DNA from 2 places in the Streptomyces sp. NPDC021020 genome. Region 2 is predicted to be linked to the other one. Evidence: riboswitches for the same ligand, from Rfam matches in the RefSeq annotation. Region 2 holds a riboswitch; the other holds the start of a gene.
The links. A riboswitch is a leader RNA that binds a small molecule or an ion and turns the genes downstream of it on or off. The one in region 2 is predicted to bind S-adenosylmethionine.
Positions count from the first base shown of each region.

Region 1: another riboswitch for S-adenosylmethionine. It lies ahead of ACH4SL_RS26175 (aminotransferase class V-fold PLP-dependent enzyme); the one in region 2 lies ahead of thrC (threonine synthase).

Region 1 covers NZ_JBIRQQ010000009.1:17,201-28,233, forward strand. The annotation lists gene ACH4SL_RS26135 (cytochrome c oxidase subunit 4) at 1-361, shown strand, start outside; gene ACH4SL_RS26140 (Ig-like domain-containing protein) at 483-1,766, shown strand; gene ACH4SL_RS26145 (hypothetical protein) at 1,775-2,203, opposite strand; gene ACH4SL_RS26150 (heme-copper oxidase subunit III) at 2,421-3,041, shown strand; gene ACH4SL_RS26155 (c-type cytochrome) at 3,122-3,931, shown strand; gene ACH4SL_RS26160 (Rieske 2Fe-2S domain-containing protein) at 3,928-4,995, shown strand; gene ACH4SL_RS26165 (cytochrome bc complex cytochrome b subunit) at 4,992-6,635, shown strand; gene trpD (anthranilate phosphoribosyltransferase) at 6,866-7,930, shown strand; SAM riboswitch class IV at 8,011-8,127, shown strand; gene ACH4SL_RS26175 (aminotransferase class V-fold PLP-dependent enzyme) at 8,328-9,731, shown strand; gene ACH4SL_RS26180 (Lrp/AsnC family transcriptional regulator) at 9,745-10,026, opposite strand; gene ACH4SL_RS26185 (rhomboid family intramembrane serine protease) at 10,023-10,802, opposite strand; gene ACH4SL_RS26190 (hypothetical protein) at 10,920-11,033, shown strand, end outside.
Region 2 covers NZ_JBIRQQ010000001.1:654,027-665,059, forward strand. The annotation lists gene ACH4SL_RS02900 (extracellular solute-binding protein) at 1-192, shown strand, start outside; gene ACH4SL_RS02905 (DUF3263 domain-containing protein) at 200-439, shown strand; gene otsB (trehalose-phosphatase) at 492-1,337, shown strand; gene ACH4SL_RS02915 (trehalose-6-phosphate synthase) at 1,363-2,772, opposite strand; gene ACH4SL_RS02920 (glucosyl-3-phosphoglycerate synthase) at 2,988-3,953, opposite strand; SAM riboswitch class I at 4,121-4,247, shown strand; gene thrC (threonine synthase) at 4,241-5,560, shown strand; gene ACH4SL_RS02930 (ubiquitin-like small modifier protein 1) at 5,557-5,832, shown strand; gene ACH4SL_RS02935 (cold-shock protein) at 6,268-6,471, shown strand; gene groL (chaperonin GroEL) at 6,812-8,434, shown strand; gene murQ (N-acetylmuramic acid 6-phosphate etherase) at 8,522-9,454, opposite strand; gene ACH4SL_RS02950 (MurR/RpiR family transcriptional regulator) at 9,716-10,684, opposite strand; gene ACH4SL_RS02955 (exonuclease domain-containing protein) at 10,754-11,033, opposite strand, start outside.

The DNA.
Region 1 (11,033 bases), on a different contig from region 2:
CTTCATCCTCGCGGTGGCCGTCGTCTACGGCCTCTGGTCGAAGGAGCCGGCCGGCACCACCGCGCTGTTCCTGGGCTTCGGCCTGTGCACGATGATCGCGTTCTACCTCGGCTTCACCGCCAACCGGGCGGACACCGGGGCGATGGACCGCGAGGACGCCGACATCGCCGACGACGCGGGCGAGCTGGGCTTCTTCAGCCCGCACAGCTGGCAGCCGCTGATGCTGGCCACCGGTGGCGCCCTGGCCTTCATGGGCATCATCTTCGGCTGGTGGCTGCTGTTCTTCTCGATGCCGGTCATCCTCATGGGTGTCTTCGGCTGGGTGTTCGAGTACTACCGCGGCGCGGACCGCACGCAGTGACCGCGGGCTGACCCCGCAACGCTGCCCCGGGCGGGCCGCGGCACCCCACCAGGTGCCGCGGCCCGCCCCTTTTGCACCCCTCCGCCGTGCGGAACCGGCCCGGCGTTCTTACGTTGAGCCCATGAGCCACAACTCACGACACCGGATAGCGCTGAGCTGCGCCCTGCTCGCGGCTCCCCTCGCGGTGGGGCTCACCGCATGCAGCGGCGACGGCAACCCGCTCGCGGAGGCCCCGCACGAGTCCGCGGCCAAGGTCGCCTACTCGATCGCGGACGGCGGCAAGGCCGACCCCGGCAAGCCGCTCAAGGTCACCGTCAAGGACGACGGCAGCCGGATCACCGACGTCACGGCCACCGACGCCGCAGGACGCTTCGTGGCGGGCAAGCTCAGCGAGGACGGCCTCAGCTGGCAGTCCACCACCGCGCTGGCCGCCGGCGCCCACTACACGGTCCGGGTGAGCACCGAGGACTCCGACGGCCACCCCGGCCGCAAGACGCTGACCTTCGACACCACCCCGGCCGACGCCGGACTGCACGTCACCTTCGGCCCCGACGCGGGCACGTACGGCGTCGGGCAGCCCCTCACCGCGGCGCTGAGCGTCCCGGTCAAGTCCGCGGCGGCGCGCGCCGTCGTGGAGGCCCACCTCCAGGTGAGCAGCAGCCCCGCGGCGTCCCCCGGCTCCTGGTACTGGGTCGACGACCGCACCCTGCACTACCGCCCCAGCGCGTACTGGCCGGCGCACGCCCGGATAACGGCCAGCAGCACACTGGGCGGCGTCAAGGTCCAGGACAAGCTCTTCGGCGGCGCCGACAAGCCGCTCACCCTGCAGACCGGCGACCGCATCGAGGCGGTCACGGACGCGGCGACCGACCAGATGACCTTCAAGGACGACGGCAAGGTGGTCCGCACCCTGCCCGTCACGACCGGCAAGCCCGGCTTCGACACCCGCAACGGCATCAAGGTGGTGCTGGCCAAGGAGAGCTTCGTCCAGATGAAGAGCACCACCGTCGGCATCGCCGCGGGCAGCTCCGACTCGTACGACCTGCCCGTCTACTGGGCCACCCGGGTGACATGGAGCGGCGAGTACGTGCACGCCGCGCCCTGGTCCGTCGGCTCCCAGGGGTACGCCAACGTCAGCCACGGCTGCACGGGCATGAGCACCGACGACGCGCACTGGTTCTTCGACCATGTGCGCCCCGGCGACATCGTCCAGGTCGTCAACAGCCACGGCCCGACGATGACGCCCTTCGACAACGGCTTCGGCGACTGGAACCTCGACGAGGCCCAGTGGCTCAAGGGCAGCGCCCTGGGCAAGGCCACCGCGTCGAGCGCGCAGCAGGGCTCCGCGAGCACCGGTGTGAACCCGATGTCCAACCCCGCCCGGCTGCGCCCCGAGACGGCCTGAGCCGCCTCCTAGCGGGCCGCTACGGCCTTCGAGGGCTCAGCGGCCCCGGGGATGCTCCGGCGCAGCAGCACGGCGAGGGTGTCGTTCAGCGCCACCGGGTCCACCGGATGGGTGACGGCGGCGTCCGCGCGGCTCCAGGTGGCCAGCCACGCGTCCTGCGGGCGGCCGATGAGCACCAGCACCGGCGGGCAGCGGAAGATCTCGTCCTTGATCTGGCGGCACACGCCCATCCCGCCCGCCGGAGCCGTCTCGCCGTCCAGGATGCAGGCGTCGACACCGCCGTTGCCCAGCTCGGTCAGGACCGCGGGCAGCGTCGCGCACTCCACGAACTCCACCGGCGGCAGGTCCGCGGCGGGCCTGCGGCCGACGGCGAGCCGGACCTGCTCCCGGGTGTTGGCGTCGTCGCTGTAGACCAGCACCGTGGCGGTCGCCTGCATCCTGGCTCCTCGAAGCTCGTGAACGCTTTCTCAAGTGCTTGCCGATGCTACTCCCGCAAGGGCCTTCCGTGGAGGGGCCGGACCGCCCCCGGATCCGCGGGCGCGTCCGGCCGTCCCCCGTCCGGGTGACCTCAACGCCGCTGGACACGGTCGCGCGAAGGACCTTGACACACCGAAGGGGACCCCCGGAGTGAGCGCCAGATAAGCGACCGACATAATGACGGACGTGGCGACAGCAACAGCAGTAGAAACCGGGCACGCGCACCCGTCGGTCAACCGGCCGAACCTCACCAGCGTCGGAACCATCATCTGGCTGAGTTCTGAGCTGATGTTCTTCGCGGCCCTCTTCGCGATGTACTTCACCCTTCGGTCGGTCACGGGTGCCGACTTCTGGAAGGAACACGCGCATGCGCTGAACGTGCCGTTTTCCGCGACGAACACCACGATCCTGGTGCTCTCCTCCTTCACCTGCCAGATGGGCGTGTTCGCCGCCGAGCGCGGTGACGTGAAGAAGCTGCGCTCCTGGTTCATCGTGACGTTCGTCATGGGCGCGGTGTTCATCGGCGGGCAGATCTTCGAGTACACGAACCTGGTCAAGAAGGACGGGATCTCCCTCAGCTCCGACCCGTACGGCTCGGTGTTCTACCTGACCACCGGCTTCCACGGGCTGCACGTGACGGGCGGTCTGATCGCCTTCCTGCTGGTGCTCGGCCGCACGTACGCGGCCAAGCGCTTCACGCACCAGCAGGCCACCGCTGCGATCGTCGTCTCCTACTACTGGCACTTCGTCGATGTCGTCTGGATCGGCCTCTTCGCCACGATCTACCTGATCAAGTAGTCGGTCGCGTACCACAGCACGGTGCCGGACAGGCACAACCCGAAGCATCGAGACAAGAGATCCTGACACCGGGGTAATCCGTGAAAAAGCTCTCCGCACGACGGCGCCACCCGCTGGCGGCGCTCGTCGTCCTACTCTTCGCGCTAGCGGCCACCGGGGGGCTGTACGCCGCGCTCTCTCCGGCGCCCAAGGCGCAGGCCGACGACTCTTCCCAGTCCATCGCGATCACCGAGGGACAGAAGCTGTTCTCGGTGGGCTGCGCGAGCTGCCACGGCGCTCACGGGCAGGGCAGCTCCGACGGTCCGAGCCTGGTCGGCGTCGGCTCGGCGGCGGTGGACTTCCAGGTCGGCAGCGGCCGGATGCCCGCGCAGCAGCCCGGCCCGCAGGTCCAGAAGAAGCCGAAGCAGTACAGCCAGAAGGACATCGACCAGCTGGCCGCGTACATCGCCTCGCTCGGCCCCGGCCCGGCGGCCCCGACGGCGGACCAGTACGACCCGGCCGGCGGTGACAGCGCCAAGGGCGGCGAGCTGTTCCGCACCAACTGCGCGCAGTGCCACAACTTCGTCGGCAAGGGCGGCGCCCTCACCGACGGCAAGTACGCCCCCACGCTGAAGGGCGTCGAGCCCAAGCACATCTACGAGGCCATGCAGACCGGCCCGCAGAACATGCCGTCCTTCCCGGACACGACGATGCCGCAGAAGCAGAAGCAGGACATCATCGCGTACCTGAACGAGGTCGACACCGCACAGTCCAAGAACCCGGGCGGCTTCACGCTCGGCGGCTTCGGCCCGGTGCCTGAGGGTCTGTTCGCCTACGTCTTCGGCCTCGGCACGCTGATCGCCATCGCCGCCTGGATCGCGGCCCGGACGACTAAGGCCAAGAAGTCATGAGCGAAACCGGATCCAACGACGTGTCAGAGCCACACGAGCACCTGCCGGCCACCGGCGGCGACCACGGTGCCGAGACGGAAGTCCACCGCGACCCGTTCGGCGACCCGGGGCACCCCGAGCACGAGTACCGCCGCCAGGACATCGACGAGAAGGCGGCGAAGCACTCCGAGCGCGTCGTCGCCGGGCTGTTCACCCTCTCGATGATCGGCACCATCGCCTTCATCGCGTGCTTCGTGATCTTCCCGGTCGGCAAGTACGTCTACATCTTCCCGTTCGGCCACGTCAGCGCGCTGAACTTCTCCCTCGGCCTGACGCTCGCCGTCGCGCTGCTGGGACTCGGCGCGGGCGCGGTCCACTGGGCCCGCACCCTGATGTCCGACGAGGAGATGGCCGACGAGCGGCACTCCGCCGGCGCGGACGAAGAGCTGCGCGCCGTGATGGAAGAGCAGTGGAAGCAGGGCGTGCAGGAGAGCGGCTTCGGCCGCCGCAAGCTGGTGCGCAACACCATGCTCGGCGCGCTCACGCTCGTCCCGCTGTCGGCCGTGGTGATCCTGCGCGACCTCGGCCCGCTGCCGGAGGACAAGCTCCGCCACACCGCGTGGGCCAAGGGCAAGGCGCTGATCAACCCGAACACCGACAAGCCGCTGCGCCCCGAGGACATCGCCGTCGGCTCGCTCACCTTCGCCAACCCCGAGGGCCTCAGCGAGGACGACGAGGACTACCAGGAGCAGCTCGCGAAGGCCGCCCTGATGGTCGTCCGGATCAAGCCGGAGGACATCAAGGACAAGAAGGAACTCGACTGGTCCCACGAGGGGATCGTCGCCTTCTCGAAGATCTGCACGCACGTCGGCTGCCCCGTCAGCCTCTACGAGCAGCAGACGCACCACGTGCTGTGCCCGTGCCACCAGTCGACGTTCGACCTGTCGGACGGTGCGCGCGTGCTCTTCGGCCCGGCCGGGCACCGGCTGCCCCAGCTGCGTATCAGCGTCAACGGTGAGGGTAATCTGGTCGCCATGGGCGACTTCGAGGTTCCCGTCGGTCCGGCCTTCTGGGAGCGCGGATGAGTACATCGACTGAGACCGCCTCGACGAACACGCGCCGAGGCCCGAAACCTGCAGGCCAGAAAGTCGCGGAGTGGACGGACGCGCGGCTTGGGCTCTACAAGGTCGGCAAAGCCAATCTCCGGAAGATCTTCCCCGACCACTGGTCGTTCATGCTGGGCGAGATCTGCCTCTACAGCTTCATCATCCTCATCCTCACGGGTGTGTATCTGACGCTGTTCTTCCACCCCAGCATGGCCGAGACGATCTACCACGGTCCGTACGCCCCGCTCCAGGGCCAGCGGATGTCGGAGGCGTACGCCTCCACCATGCACATCAGCTTCGAGGTGCGCGGCGGTCTGCTGATCCGTCAGATCCACCACTGGGCGGCTCTGATCTTCCTCGCGGGCATGCTCGTGCACATGATGCGCATCTTCTTCACGGGTGCGTTCCGCAAGCCGCGTGAGCTGAACTGGCTCTTCGGCTGGACGCTGCTGTTCATCGGCTGCTTCGAGGGCTTCACCGGCTACTCGCTGCCCGACGACCTGCTGTCCGGCACCGGTGTCCGATTCGTCGACGGCGCGATCCTGTCCACGCCGGTCATCGGAACGTACCTGTCGATGTTCATCTTCGGCGGCGAGTTCCCCGGCCACAACTTCGTGCCGATCTTCTACTCGGTGCACATCCTGCTGTTCCCCGGCATCATGGCGGCCCTCGTGACCGCGCACATGATCCTCGTCGTGTACCACAAGCACACGCAGTTCCCGGGTGCGGGCAAGACCGAGAAGAACGTCGTCGGCATGCCGCTGCTCCCGATCTACACGGCCAAGGCGGGCGGCTTCTTCTTCCTGGTCTTCGGTGTCATCGCGGCCCTCGCGGCCATCGCGACGGTCAACCCGATCTGGGCGATCGGCCCGTACCGGCCGGACCAAGTGTCGACGGGCGCCCAACCCGACTGGTACATGGGCTTCCCCGAAGGCCTGATCCGGGTGATGCCTGGCTGGGAGATCAACGCATGGGGCCACACGCTTGTCCTGGGTGTGTTCATCCCGTTGATAATCTTCCCGCTGGTCCTGGTGGCCATCGGCGTCTACCCGTTCATCGAGTCCTGGATCACCGGTGACAAGCGCGAGCACCACCTGCTGGACCGCCCGCGCAACCGTCCGGTGCGTACGGGTCTGGGTGTCGCCTGGCTGACGCTGTACTTCACGCTCCTCATCGGTGGCGGCAACGACCTGTGGGCCACGCACTTCCACCTGTCGATCGAGACGATCACCTGGACGGTGCGGATCGGCTTCTTCGTCCTGCCGGTGATCGCCTTCTGGGTCACCAAGCGGATCTGCCTCGGCCTCCAGCGCCGGGACCGCGAGAAGGTGCTGCACGGTCGTGAGACCGGCATCATCAAGCGGCTCCCGCACGGCGAGTTCATCGAGGTCCACGAGCCGCTCCCGCAGGAGGAGCTGCACGTGCTCACCGCGCACGAGCAGCCGCAGCCGCTGGAGATCGGTCCCGCGGTCGACGAGAACGGTGTCGAGCGCAAGACCAGCCCCGTCACCAAGCTCCGGGCCAAGCTGTCGCGCGGCTACTACGGCGAGCACAGCCAGATCCCGAAGCCGACGGTCGAGGAGTACGACGAGATCACGAGCGGCCACGGTCACCACTGACCGACCTGCGGTCCGCTGAGCCGGGTGGGTGCCCTTGCGGGTGCCCGCCCGGCTTTTTCCGTCCCGGAGGGGTGGTGCAGGCGGTTGCCGGACCACCGGCCGGTGGTGGGCTTGTCGCGCAGTTCCTCCCCCAGAGCTTCGCCTGGGAGGTACCCCCAGCGCCGCCTGGGTGGTGCCGCCTGCCGATAGGGTGGGCCCCCACGGCCCGAGGGCGAGGTAGGAGCGTAACCATGAGCGTTGTGAACCCGGCAGGCGGCGGCACCGGGACGCTTGGGTCCTGGCCGGACGTGCTGACCGCGCTGATCTCGGGGCAGGACCTGGACGCCGAGGACACGGCGTGGGCGATGGACCAGATCATGACCGGCAGCGCCACCGACGTGCAGATCGCCGGCTTCGCGGTCGCGCTGCGCGCCAAGGGGGAGACGGTCGAAGAGGTCACCGGCATGGTGCGGGCGATGTACGCGCACGCCAACACCATCGAGGTGCCCGGCCCCACGGTCGACATCGTCGGCACCGGCGGCGACCGCGCCAAGACGGTCAACATCTCCACCATGTCGGCCATAACGGTCGCCGGCACCGGCGCGAAGGTCGTCAAGCACGGCAACCGCGCCGCGTCCTCCGCGAGCGGCGCCAGCGATGTGCTGAGCCACCTCGGGGTGAATCTGGACCTGCCGCCGCACCGGGTCGTGGAGGTCGCCGAGGAGGCGGGCATCACCTTCTGCTTCGCCGTCAAGTTCCACCCCGCGCTGCGCCATGTGGCCACCGCGCGCGGCGAGTTGGGCGTCGCCACGACCTTCAACTTCCTGGGCCCGCTCACCAACCCGGCCAGGGTGCGGGCGCAGGCCACCGGCGTCGCGAACGCCCGGGTCGCGCCGATCATGGCCGGGGTGCTGGCCGAACGCGGCTCGTCCGCGCTGGTCTTCCGCGGCGACGACGGCCTGGACGAGCTCACCACCACCGACACCTCCCAGGTGTGGTGGGTCCGCGACGGCAAGGTCACCCAGCAGTCCTTCGACCCCCGCGACATCGGCATCGCCCTGGTGCCCGTCGAGGCGCTGCGCGGCGGCTCCCCGGCGCACAACGCGGACGTCGCCCGGCGCGTCCTGGCCGGCGAGACCGGCCCGGTCCGCGAGGCGGTGCTGCTCAACTCCGCGGCCGCGCTCGTCGCCCTGGAGCCCGGTACGGGCACGCTGGAGGAGCAGCTCGCCGCCGGTGTCGAGCGGGCCGCGCAGTCGCTGGACTCCGGCGCGGCCGCCGCGGTGCTCGAACGCTGGGCCGCGGCCAGCAACGCCTGACCCCGCTCCTTCGCCAAGGCGCCGTCCGCACTGCGGACGGCGCCTTGCGCGTACGCGCGGCTGTGGCAGAATCCCTCTCAGGTCACGAGTGACAGCGCAAAGGCCCCGGCTCGCTGTCCGGCAACCCTCCGTCCGAGGCGGGGTGCCCCGGGTGATGACCAGGCTGTGAGCAGCAGGGCTCGCAGCAAGCCGGACAGGGGAGTTCTCTCATGCGCAAGCGAATGCGATAGGGCCTTTCGGCCCCCGGTTCCGCCTTTCCGCGGTGCCGCCAGTGCACCGGGTCCACCGCCTCGTCCGCTGCCATCCACGCCGTCCGACGGCTTCCGTCGCCCGCGCAGGCCTGCCGCCTGCCGCCGGGGCGCGCCGCCGTCCGCTGCTCTCGTGCCAGGAGACCGCCATGACCGCAACCACCGTGTCCGCCGCCGCCACCACCGTTTCCGCCGACCCCGCCTGTTGCGAGCCGCTGCCCGTGCTCGGCCGGGACGTCACCGTCCCGCTCGTGACCGGCGACGACGTCACCTACGCCGCCCTCGACTACGCCGCGAGCGCCCCCGCGCTCCAGCGGGTGTGGGACGACGTGGCCGCGTACGCCCCCTACTACGGCAGCGTGCACCGCGGCGCGGGCTACCTCTCCCAGCTGTCCACGGACCTCTTCGAGCAGAGCCGCGCCACGGTCGCGGAATTCCTCGGCTGCCGCCCCGCCGACCAGGTGGTCTTCACCCGCTCCACTACCGACTCGCTCAACCTGCTGGCCGCCGCGCTGCCCGCCGGGACCCGGGTGTTCGTCTTCGAGACCGAGCACCACGCGGCCCTGCTGCCCTGGCAGCGCGCCACCGGCGCCGAGGTCGTCTGCCTCGCCGCCCCGCACACCCCCGAGGAGGCCGTCGCCGCGCTCGACGTCGCCCTGCACGGCGCGCCCAAGGGCCCCAAGCTGGTGTGCGTCACCGGCGCCTCCAACGTGACCGGCGAGCTGTGGCCGGTGCGTGAACTGGCCGCCGCCGCGCACCGGCACGGCGCCCGTATCGTGCTGGACGCCGCGCAGCTGGTGCCGCACCAGGCCGTGGACATCGCCGAGCTGGACGTCGACTGGGTCGCCTTCTCCGGCCACAAGCTCTACGCGCCCTTCGGCTCCGGCGTCCTCGCCGGCCGCGCCGACTGGCTGCGCGAGGCCGAGCCCTACCTCGCGGGCGGCGGCGCCACCCGTACCGTCGTCCGGCGGGCGGACGGGCAGGTCGAGACCGAGTGGCACACCACCGTCGCCCGGCACGAGGCGGGATCGCCCAACGTCATCGGCGCCTACGCGATCGCCTCCGCCTGCCGCACCCTCACCGAGGCGGGCTTCGACCGGCTCGAAGCGCGTGAGCAGCAGCTGCTGAAGGTGCTGCGGGACGGCCTCGCCGCGATTCCCCAGGTCCGGGTCCTGTCGCTGTTCGGCGAGGACTCCGCCCGGGTGGGCGTGCTCAGCTTCGTCGTCCGCGGCTGGAACAGCTCGCACCTCGCGGCCGCGCTCTCCGCGGAGTACGGGATCGGCGTGCGCGACGGGCTCTTCTGCGCCCACCCGCTCGTCCGCCGGCTCCTCGGCACCGACACCGAGGACCTCGGGTCGTGCGGATCCCCGGACCCGGCGGCGGGGTTCAACGGCAACGCGGTGCGGGTGAGCTTCGGCGCCGGTACGCCCGTCGAGGACATCGAGCGCTTCGTGTCCGCGCTGACCACCCTCGTCCGCGAGGGCGCCGCGTGGACCTACGCCACGGAGTCCGGCCGCTGTGTCCCGGTCGCCCCGGGGACCCCGGCCGCGTAGCGGCGGACCGGCCCTAGGAGTCGAGGCCGATGGCGAACGCGGCCTCCAGGTCGTGCTGGGAGTACGTACGGAAGGCCACGTGCGTGTCCGTCGCCTCGACGCCGGGGATCTTGCTGATGCGGCCGGGGATGATGTCGGCCAGCTCGTCGTGCTTGCCCACCCGGACGAGGGCGACGAGGTCGTACGTGCCGGTCACCGAGTAGACCTCGCTGACGTTGTCGAGCGCGGCGATCGACTCGGCGATCTCGGGGATCCTGTCCACGGTGGTCTTGATGAGCACGATCGCGGTGATCACGGCTGCGCGTCTCCTTGGGTCGTCCCGGCGATGACGCTCAGCTTAGACCGGGGCCGGTAGCAGGCCCACGCCCAGCAGAAGCCGAAGGCGAAGCCCACGACGTGGGCGAGGTAGGCCACGCCCGGGCCCGCGGCGGCGGACTGCGCGGCGAACCACTGGAGGACGAACCAGAAGCCGAGCACCACCCACGCGGGGAAGCGCAGCGGGACGAAGAAGAGGAAGGGGAAGAGGCTGGTGACCCGGGCCCGCGGATAGAGGTAGAGGTACGCCCCGAGGGCGCCGGAGATCGCGCCGGACGCCCCGACGAGGCTCTGGGTGTCGCCGCTGTGGGCGAGCGCGAAGCCGTACGTGGCGAGGTAGCCGGCGGCGAGGTAGAAGAGGGCGAAGCGCACCCGGCCCATGCGGTTCTCGACGTTGTCGCCGAAGACGTAGAGGAAGAGCATGTTGCCGATCAGATGCAGCCAGCTGCCGTGCAGGAACATCGACGTGAGCACGGACAGGAACGGCGACCGCGGGTACGGGTCGGCGGCGCCGCAGTCCGCGGGCAGGCCGAGGGCGGCCGCGGTGGGCCGGGCGTGGAAGAGCTCGGCGGGGACGACGCCCCAGCGGTCGAAGTACAGCGCCTGCCGGCACGCGAGGGTGTGCCCCGTCCCGTAGACGGGGAGGAAGCCGGAGAGCGGGCCGAGCAGGAAGACCGCGGTGCACAGGGCGATCAGCCCGTACGTGACGACCGGCGTACGGCGGACCGGGTTCTTGTCGTACACCGGGATGACCATGGACCGATCATGACGCAGCGGTCGTAACGGACATAGGCCGCCTCGCCGCAGCGCGCCGTACACGAAAGGCCGTAGGGTGACCGGGACGCACGCTCCCGACAGGAAGAGGTACCAGCCATGCCGGTTCCCCTGCCGACCGCGACCACGCGGTGGCGCTGCACGCTGTGCGGAAACCTGACGCGTTTCGACGTCACCCGCTCCTCGCGGGTCGTGGAGTACGTGCACCTCGAC
Region 2 (11,033 bases):
GACCCGAAGGAGGCGGACATGAAGCAGTTCATCGACGTGCTGCCGACGGCCGTCTTCTACCCCATGAACAAGACCTCCTGGGGCGCGGTCTCCGACGAGATCAAGAAGAGCGTCGGCCAGGCCGTGGTGGCCGATCCCTGGCAGGTACTGGGGGCGCTCCAGCGGTTCGCGTCCTCGCAGGGCGGGAAGTAGCCCCCTCATGGGTGAGCACGCGGACGAGCTGCCGGCGCGGGACCGGGCGGTGCTGGACCTCGCGTCCCGCTCCTGGCCCGGCCCCGGCGCCCGGGACCGCGCGGTCCGCGAACGCCTCGGGCTGTCGCCGACGCTGTACCTCCAGCGTCTCAACGCCCTCCTCGACGACCCCCGCGCCGCGGCGTACGCCCCGGCGACCGTCCGCCGCCTGCGCGACGCGAGAGCCGAGCGCCGCGCAAGGCGCTGAGGGTTTTCCGGGGGCCGGGCGGGGAGCAGCGCCCCGCGGGTAGGTTAGGCCCATGGCCGAGATTCCGACGCCCGGAACGGGTGAGGGCCAAGAAGCCCTCGCCGCCCTTCTCGCGCAACCGCACCGCGCGGTCGTCGCGCTGGACTTCGACGGCACCCTCGCCCCCATCGTCCCCGACCCCGAGCAGGCCAGAGCGCATCCGGGAGCGGTCCCGGCGCTGGCCCGGCTCGCCCCGCACGTCGCCGCCGTGGCGGTCGTGACGGGCCGCCCCGCGGGCGTCGCCGTACGGTACGGCGGCTTCGCGGGCGTCCCCGCACTGGAGCACCTGGTGGTGCTGGGCCACTACGGGGCCGAGCGCTGGGACGCGCACAGCTCCGCGGTGCACAGCGCGGGCGCCCACCCCGGGGTGACCGCGGTCCGCGCGGAGCTGCCCGGCTTCCTGGACCGCAACGGCGCCTGGCCGGGCACCTGGATCGAGGACAAGGGCGGCCGCGCGGTCGCCGTCCACACCCGCCGCGCGCAGGACCCGGACGCCGCGTTCGAGGCGCTGCGCGCCCCCCTGACCGAGCTGGCCGCCACCCACGACCTGGTCGTGGAGCCGGGCCGCTACGTCCTGGAGCTGCGCCCGCCGGGCATGGACAAGGGCGTCGCGCTCGCCGCGTACCTGCGCGAGGTGGACGCCGGCAGCGTCCTCTACGGCGGCGACGACCTCGGCGACCTCGCCGCCTACGCCGCCGTACGCGAACTGCGCAAGCAGGGCCTGCCCGGCCTGCTGGTCGCCGCCGCGGGCGGCACGGAGGCCCCGGAGGAGCTGACGGGCCAGGCCGACCTGGTCGTCCCCGGCCCCGAGGGCGTCGTCGCCCTCCTCGACTCCCTCGCCGACGCCCTCGGCGCGTAGCGCGCACCGGCCCGGCTCGCGGCGGCTACTCCAGCGCCGCGAGCTGGTCGAGGAACCACCGGGTCGGCGGCAGCGCGGTCGCCGCGGCCGCCAGCCGCTTCGTCCGGTCGGCGCGCTCGGCGTCCGGCAGCGTCAGGGCGGTGTTGAGCGCCTCCGCGGTCTGGCTCACGTCGTACGGGTTGACCACGATCGCGTCCTCGCCCAGCTCCGCGCAGGCGCCCGCCTCACGCGAGAGGACCAGCGCGACGCCGTTGTCGGAGACCACCGGCATCTCCTTGGCCACCAGGTTCATTCCGTCCCTGATGGGGTTGACCAGCGCCACGTCCGCCAGCCGGTACGCCGCGAGCGAGCGCGCGAAGTCGTCGTCCACCTTCAGCAGCACCGGCTGCCAGTTGGGCGTCCCGAACTCCTCGTTGATCTCCGCCGCCACCCGCGAGACCTCCGCGGTGTAGTCGCGGTAGACCGCGAGATCCTGCCGCGAGGGGTAGGCGAAGGCGACGTGCACCACCCGGCTGCGCCAGCCCGGCCGCTCCTGGAGCAGCCTGCGGTAGGCCAGCAGGCCGCGCACGATGTTCTTCGACAGCTCCGTGCGGTCCACCCGCACCACGAGCTTGCGCCCCGGGCCCGTCTCGGCCCGCAGCGCCGCCATCCGCTCCAGCACGTCGTCGCGCCCCGCGCGCTCGCGCAGGAAGTCCGCGTCGGCCCCCAGGCCGTGCACGCCCAGCCGGGTCGTCCGCCCGCGGTGCGTCACCGCGTGCCCGTCCGCCGACAGCTCCGCGCCCAGCACGTCCACGCAGCACGCCGCGAACGAATCCGCCCACCGCCGGGTCAGGAAGGCCGCGCGGTCCGCGCCGAGTATGCCCTCCAGCACCGCCGCCGCGATGTCGTCCGGCAGCAGCCGGAAGTAGTCCGGCGGCGCCCACGGGGTGTGCGAGAAGTGCCCGATCCGCAGGTCGGGGCGCCGCTCCCGGAGCATCGCCGGGACCAGCACCAGGTGGTAGTCCTGCACCAGCACCGCCGCCCCGGGCGCGGCCGACTCCGCGAGCGCGTCCGCGAAGGCCGCGTTGTACGCCTCGTAGGACGCCCACCGCCCGCGGAATTCCTCGTCGAAGACGGGCTCCAGCGGCGTCTGGTAGAGCATGTGGTGCACGAACCACAGCACGGAGTTCGCGATGTCGTTGTACGCGGCGTGGAAGACGTCCTGATCGATCGCGAGCATCCGCGAGCCCGGCTCGCCGACCCCGCGTCTGACCGCTTCGCGGTCGCCCTCACCCAGCGCCGCGCACACCCACAGCGAGTCGCCGTCCGACTCGATCGCGCTCAGCCCGGAGACGACGCCGCCGCCACCTCGCCGGCTCTGCAATTCGCCGCCGGCGAGGGTGTACGAGATCGGGCCGCGGTTCGACGCGACGAGCACACGTGCGAGTCCTTCCACGTCCCCGAGCCTTGCCAATCGCCTTGGGCGCCAAACATACGCACCGGGGTGCGCCCCGTCAGGGGCGCGGGGAACGGCGCGCTCAGCCCCCACCGGGGCGCGGGTTGTCACCGTCCGAAAGGGGCAGTTCGGTCCGTGCCGGACCACCGGCCGGTGGGTGGTTGCTCGCGCAGTTCCCCGCGCCCCTGGCGTGCCCCCCTTCGCAGAAGGGAGGTCTACGCGGCGCGGTGGCGCAGGTATTCCGGGACGGCGAGCATCGGAGGGCGTTCCTCCGTGTCGACCGGGTGGGTCGAGGGGACGAAGCCCGACGCCGCGCGGTCGTACTGCGTGAGGCGCGGCCGCACGAGATGGCCGCGGGCCAGCCGCATGTGCGCCGTGCGGTAGATCGCCGCGGCCATCCGGCCCAGCGCCGCCTCGTCCTGGTGGCGGTGGTGCCGGACGCCCACGTCCACCTGGCCGAGCGCGTCCAGCCCCACCAGGGCGAGCGCGTCCACGAGCATGCCCAGCTCGACCCCGTAGCCCACGGGGAAGGGGAGCCGTTCCAGCAGCGAGCGCCGCGCCGCGTACTCGCCGCCCAGCGGCTGGACGAAGCCCGCCAGGCGCGGCCAGTGCAGGTTGAGCAGCGGGCGGGCGACGAGTTCGGTGACGCGGCCGCCGCCCGCGGGGACGACCGTGCCGCCGGTCTCCAGCGGGCGGTCGTACATCGCCTTGACGAGCTGGACGCCGGGCTCGGTGAGGAGGGGGCCGACGATGCCGCTGACGAAGCGGGAGTCGAACTCCCGCAGATCCGCGTCGACGAAGCACACGATCTCGCCGCTGGTCACGAGCAGTGAGCGCCACAGCACCTCGCCCTTGCCGGGGAGGGCCGGCAGCCGCGGCAGGATGTCGTCGCGGGCGATGACCGTGGCTCCGGCCGCCGCCGCGACCTCGGCCGTACGGTCGCGGGAGCCGGAGTCGACGACGACCAGCTCGTCCACGAGCGCGGCGCCCGGCGCCATGAGGTCGCGGCGGACGGCCGCGACGATCGCGCCCACCGTGGCCTCCTCGTCCCGCGCGGGCAGCACGACGCTCACGGTCCCGGCCGGGCCCGCCGCCCGCTTGGCGGCGAGCAGCAGGTCGAGCGGCCGCTCGCCGGCGGACCAGGACCGTGTGGCGAGCCAGCGCTCGACCTCTTCCAGCACGTTCAGCGCTCCCGTGTGTCCCGTGTGTGACGCATCTCGCGGTACGGACGGCTATCTCACCGGTGACCGGTGTCGGTTACAGTCTTGAACAACGCCCGCCCGCCCCGCATGCCGGGGTCGGCCGGCGGAACAAACGCCCGGACCGGCTCAGCCGTCCGGTGCCATACCGCTCATCCAGAGGGGCAGAGGGAACGGCCCGTTGAAGCCCCGGCAACCATCCCGCCGACCGCGAGGTCAGGTGGGGACGGTGCCAATTCCGGCTCGCGGCGACCTTCGCCGTGGGGAAGATGAGGAGAAAGGGCCTCGCCACCATGGCTGTGCAGAACATCGCCACCACCCCCCAGGACGCCTCGCAGGACGCCGCTTTCGGCCCCGCCGTCGCGCTGTCCTGCCGTGAGTGCGGCACCCGCTACCCGCTGACCCCGGTCTTCGCGTGCCTGGAGTGTTTCGGGCCGCTGGAAGTGGCCTACGACCTGCCGGCCGGCGACCCGGAGCGGCTGCGCAAGCAGATCGAGGCCGGTCCCGCGAACATCTGGCGCTACGCCCCGCTGCTGCCCGTCCCCGCGGACGTGACCGCCAAGCAGAACCTGAACCCCGGCTGGACCAAGCTCGTCAAGGCCGACAACCTGGCCCGCGAGCTGGGCGTCACCGGCGGCCTGTACGTCAAGGACGACTCCGGCAACCCGACGCACTCGTTCAAGGACCGGGTCGTCGCGATCGCCCTGGAGGCGGCCCGCACCTTCGGCCTGACGACGCTGTCCTGCTCCTCCACCGGCAACCTGGCGGGCGCGGTCGGCGCGGCCGCCGCGCGGGCCGGCTTCCGCTCCTGCGTCTTCATCCCGGACGACCTGGAGCAGGGCAAGGTCGTGATGGCCGCGGTCTACGGCGGCGACCTGGTCGCGATCAAGGGCACGTACGACGACGTGAACCGCTTCTGCTCGGAGCTGATCGGCGACCCGGCCGGCGAGGGCTGGGGCTTCGTCAACGTCAACCTGCGCCCGTACTACGGCGAGGGCTCCAAGACGCTGGCGTACGAGATCGCCGAGCAGCTCGGCTGGCGGCTGCCGGACAACCTGGTCATCCCGATCGCCTCGGGCTCGCAGCTCACCAAGATCGACAAGGGTCTCAAGGAGCTGATCGCGCTCGGCCTGGTCGAGGACAAGCCGTACAAGATCTTCGGCGCCCAGGCCGAGGGCTGCTCGCCGGTCTCGGCGGCCTTCAAGGCCGGCCACGACGTGGTGCGCCCGGTCAAGCCCGACACCATCGCCAAGTCGCTGGCCATCGGCAACCCGGCGGACGGCCCGTACGTCCTGGACATCGCGCGCCGCACCGGCGGCGCGATCGAGGACGTCGACGACGAGCAGATCGTGGACGCCATCAAGCTGCTCTCCCGCACCGAGGGCATCTTCGCCGAGACGGCGGGCGGCGTGACCGTCGGCGTGCTGAAGAAGCTGATCGAGACCGGGCAGCTCGACCCGGCCGCCGAGACCGTCGTGCTGAACACCGGCGACGGCCTGAAGACCCTGGACGCCGTCTCCCCGACCACCGGGCCGACCGCGACCATCGCCCCCTCCCTTGCCGCCTTCCGAGAGGCTGGACTCGCATGAGTGCTTCCGTCCGCATCCCCACGATCCTCCGCACGTACACCGGGGGCCAGGCCGAGGTGCCCGCCGAGGGCGCGACGCTCGGCGAGGTCATCGAGTCGCTGGAAAAGAATCATGCGGGTATTTCCGCGCGGGTTCTCGACGACACCGGAAAGCTCCGGCGTTTCGTGAACGTCTATGTCAACGACGACGATGTACGGTTTTCCGACGGACTCGCCACGGCGGTGCCGGACGGCGCCAGCGTGTCGATCATTCCCGCGGTCGCCGGCGGCTGATACCGGATACCCGGCGCCGGATACCGAGCGTGAGCGAGAGCTTGATCCGGTAGCGTCACGGAACTGACGAGAATACGCAGAAGCTTCGACGTTTAAACCCCGCCCCATCCGGGAACTGCTTTCGCCCCGGGTGGGGCGCCCTCATGTCCGGACCGAAGTCGTAGCGCCGATTTATCGGCAAATTCACAAGCGATAAGTGCGCTATGTCCGTAGTATCCCGTCTGGATTGCCCCACATTATCGTTTCTTCCTGGGGTATTTCGGATGCGTCGCGCCAAGAATTCTCGTCCAATTGACCTGTTGCGGACGGCATCCGTGCAGATACATTCAGCCGCGGTCGACGCGTTCCGGCGCACACCTCCCGACGGGGGGTGAGGTCTGACCCGGGCCCGCGGAGCGCGGGGCCGCGATAGGGCCAGTAATAGGGGAGTTAGGAATGGCTCAGGGCACCGTCAAGTGGTTCAACGCGGAGAAGGGCTACGGCTTCATCGCGGTCGACGGTGGTGCGGATGTCTTCGTCCACTACAGCGCGATACAGATGGACGGCTACCGCACCCTCGAAGAAGGCCAGCGAGTCGAGTTCGAGATCTCGCAGGGTCAGAAGGGGCCGCAGGCGGACATGGTCCGCGTGGCCGCCTGATCGGCACGGGCGCGTTCGGCCACCGACGCGACGCCAGGAAGGGCCACCCCCGCACGGGGTGGTCCTTTCGCCGTTGCGCGCCCGTCCGCCGTACGGGCGCGCGGTGCCGTGCGGGCGCCCCCGTCCGTGGGCGGGCGCTTGCACTCGGCAGGGGAGAGTGCTAATCATTGGCGTTAGCACTCTGCGCGTGAGAGTGCCACTTGGACCGGGTCGGTGAGGCCCGTCCGGACGCCGGGAAGGAACCGGCGGCCGGCAGGCCGTCCGTCGCGGGCGCCACGCGGTCCGTTCCACCGCCCCCGCCTCCGGTGGGGGAACCCCCAGTCCGCGGAGGACACTTCACATGGCTAAGATCATCGCGTTCGATGAGGAGGCGCGGCGCGGCCTTGAGCGCGGGATGAACCAGCTCGCCGACGCCGTTAAGGTCACTCTCGGTCCCAAGGGCCGGAACGTCGTCCTTGAGAAGAAGTGGGGCGCCCCCACGATCACCAACGATGGCGTGTCCATCGCCAAGGAGATCGAGCTGGAGGACCCGTACGAGAAGATCGGCGCCGAGCTGGTCAAGGAAGTCGCGAAGAAGACCGACGACGTCGCCGGTGACGGCACGACGACCGCGACCGTCCTGGCCCAGGCCCTGGTCCGCGAGGGCCTGCGCAACGTCGCCGCCGGCGCCAACCCGATGGCCCTCAAGCGCGGCATCGAGCGTGCCGTCGAGGCCGTCTCCGCCGCCCTGCTGGAGCAGGCCAAGGACGTGGAGACCAAGGAGCAGATCGCTTCCACCGCCTCCATCTCCGCCGCCGACACCCAGATCGGCGAGCTCATCGCCGAGGCGATGGACAAGGTCGGCAAGGAAGGCGTCATCACCGTCGAGGAGTCGCAGACCTTCGGTCTGGAGCTCGAGCTCACCGAGGGCATGCGCTTCGACAAGGGCTTCATCTCGGCGTACTTCGCCACCGACCTGGAGCGTATGGAGGCGTCGCTCGACGACCCGTACATCCTGATCGTCAACTCCAAGGTCTCCTCGGTCAAGGACCTGCTCCCGCTGCTGGAGAAGGTCATGCAGTCGGGCAAGCCGCTGCTGATCATCGCCGAGGACGTCGAGGGCGAGGCCCTGTCGACCCTGGTCGTCAACAAGATCCGCGGCACCTTCAAGTCCGTCGCCGTCAAGGCCCCGGGCTTCGGCGACCGCCGCAAGGCGATGCTGGGCGACATCGCGATCCTCACCGGCGGCACGGTCATCTCCGAGGAGGTCGGCCTCAAGCTGGAGAACGCGGGCCTGGACCTGCTCGGCCGCGCCCGCAAGGTCGTCATCACCAAGGACGAGACCACGATCGTGGACGGCTCCGGTGACGCCGACCAGGTCGCCGGCCGCGTCAACCAGATCCGCGCCGAGATCGAGAACAGCGACTCGGACTACGACCGCGAGAAGCTCCAGGAGCGCCTGGCGAAGCTCGCGGGCGGCGTCGCGGTCATCAAGGCCGGTGCCGCGACCGAGGTCGAGCTCAAGGAGCGCAAGCACCGCATCGAGGACGCGGTGCGCAACGCCAAGGCGGCCGTCGAGGAGGGCATCGTCGCCGGTGGTGGCGTGGCCCTGCTGCAGGCCTCCGCGGTCTTCGAGAAGCTGGAGCTGGAAGGCGACGAGGCGACCGGCGCCAACGCCGTGAAGCTCGCGCTGGAGGCCCCGCTCAAGCAGATCGCCGTCAACGGTGGTCTCGAGGGCGGCGTCATCGTCGAGAAGGTGCGCAACCTGCCGATCGGCCACGGCCTGAACGCCGCGACCGGCGAGTACGTGGACATGATCGCCGAGGGCATCATCGACCCGGCGAAGGTCACGCGCTCCGCGCTGCAGAACGCCGCGTCGATCGCCGCGCTGTTCCTGACCACCGAGGCCGTCATCGCCGACAAGCCGGAGAAGGCCGCCGCGGCCGCTCCGGGCGGCATGCCCGGCGGTGACATGGACTTCTGATCCCCCTCCGGGATCACCCGTCCAGCACGCACGAAACGGCGCCCGCTCCCCGGATCCCGGGGGGCGGGCGCCGTCGTCGCGCCTGCGCTACACGGGCCGGGACGACTCCAGGGCCTCGCGCAGACGGCCGCCGGACTCGTGCAGCAGCCGGTCCGCGGTCGGGGCGTCGACACGGGCGAGCAGGGTCAGGATGGCGGTCTTGACCTCGCCGTCGGTCGCGGTGAGCGCGTCCTCGATCGCCGCGTCGTCCGCGCCGGTCGCGAGCGAGACGATACGGCGCGAGCGCGCCCGCAGCTTCTCGTTGGACGCGCGGACGTCCACCATCAGATTCCCGTACGTCTTGCCCAGCCGGATCATGGTGATCGTCGAGAGCATGTTGAGGACCAGCTTCTGCGCGGTGCCGGACTTCAACCGGGTGGAGCCGGTGAGGAGTTCGGGCCCGACGACGACCTCGATGCCGTGCTCGGCGGCGGCCGCGAGCGGCGAGCCGGCGTTGCACGCCAGGCCCACCGTGAGCGCCCCGAGCGCGCGGGCGTGCTCGACCGCGCCCAGCGCGTACGGGGTGCGCCCGGAGGCGGAGACCCCCACGACGGTGTCGGCGGCGGTCAGCCCGAGCGCGTCCAGGTCGCGCGCGGCCAGCTCCCTGTTGTCCTCGGCCCCTTCCACCGAGGTGACCATCGCGGACGGCCCGCCCGCGATGAGCCCCACCACCTCCCCGCCGGGCGTGGTGTTGAAGGTCGGCGGGCACTCGCTGGCGTCCAGCACGCCGAGCCGCCCCGCGGTCCCGGCGCCCGCGTAGACGAGCCGGCCGCCGCGGGACATCCGGGCGGCGATTCCGTCGATCGCGGCGGCGACGGCGGGCAGTTGGGCGGCGACGGCGGCCGGAACGGTGGCGTCCTCACCGTTCATCGTGCGGGCGATCTCCAGCGTCGTCATACGGTCGATCTCGGCGAGCTCCGGCCGGAAGGCCTCGGTGGTCAGCGTGTCCAGTTCGCGACGCAGCTCGGTGTACTGGGGCATATGCGGCTCGTTCATCCTTCTCGCAGGGGTCGGCTCGGCGGGTGGGGCCGCAGAAGGGGCTTGGCGCATTATTTCAGGCCATGGCCGGTCATGACGTGGCGGTCCGCCCGGACCGGCGTCGGGTCCGGCGTGGGCTCGGCACAGGTCCGGCGGGGGCTGTCGGGGGGGCGTGCGGGGGCCGTCCGGGAGCCCGCATGTCCCGTGCGGGGTCCGGCGGTTCGCGGCCTTCCGGCCGCGTGCGGGGGTTCGGTCCTGGCGGGGTCAGCCGCGGCTCGGGCGGGGTCGGTGGCGGTGGGCGAGGGCCTCGTAGGAGGCGGCGAGCGCGGGCGCCGCGGTCTCGTACGTCCGCTGTGCGATGCCCACGAACAGGCAGTCGACGACGAGGAGTTGGCTCGTCCGGCTGGACATCGCGGCGGGCCGCAGCTCGCTCTCGCGGGAGCTGGACGTGGTCAGCACGACGTCCGCCCACTGGGTGACCGGCCCGTCCGGACGGCCCGTCACCGCGATCGTCGTCGCGCCGCGGTCGAAGGCGGCCCGCAGCGGCTCGATCACGTCGTGGGTGCTGCCGGAGTGGGTGATGGCCACGGCGGCGTCGCCCGGCCGGAGTTGGACGGCGTTGGTCACCGCCAGATGCGGGTCGGTGTGCGCCTGCGCGATCAGCCCGATGCGCAGCAGCTTCTGCGCCAGGTCCTGCCCGACCAGCCCGGAGGCGGCCGTGCCGTACACGTCGATCCGCCGGGCCCCCGCCAACGCGGCGACGGCGGCCTCCAGTTGGGCCATGTCCAGCTGGGCGGCGGTGTCGGCGAGGGTCTGCTGCTCCTCGGCGGCGAGCTTGGCGACGACATCGGGCAGCGGGTCGTCCACCGCGATGTCCGCCGTCACGGCGGGCGGCACCCCGGCCGCCTGCTGCGCGGCGAGCGCGGCCAGGGCGAGCCGCAGATCCCGGTAGCCCGGGTAGCCGAGCAGCCGGGCGGTGCGGACGACGGTCGCCTCGCTGGTGCCCGTACGGATCGCGAGGGCGGTGACGGTCTGCTGGGCGCAGCCGGCCGGATCACCCGCGACGGCCTCCGCGACGCGCTGCATCGAGCGCGTCATGGACGGGGCGAGCGTACGGACCTTGGCCGCGAGCGCCCCCGGGGCGGGGGGCGTGACGGGTATGACGGGCGCGTCCGGGCTGCCGCGCAGCGGGCGGACACCCGGCGGGAAATTTTCCTTCACGCTGTGGGTCACTCTATGAAAGGTATTTTCACGGCATCGGGCCGTCAAGCCGTGGCCAGTGCCGCTGCTCACTCGTGCGGCTCATCCGGGGGCGGGCCAGTCCCCCCGGGCGGCCAGGTCCAGCACGAGCGCGGCGATGTTCCACGCGTCGTCGTCCCCCCGGTGGTGCCGCCCCTCCAGCGGCAGCCCCGCGACCTGGAGCGCCTGCGCCATCCCGGGCCTGCGCCGCAGCCCGTACGACGCGGTGAAGGCGACCTTCGCGTTGGTATGCGCGCTCCCGAAGGGATACTCCGTGCCCGTGCGGCGGCACTGCCGGGTGAACTGGTTGCGGTCGTAATCCCCCCAGCTCGCCCACGGCAGC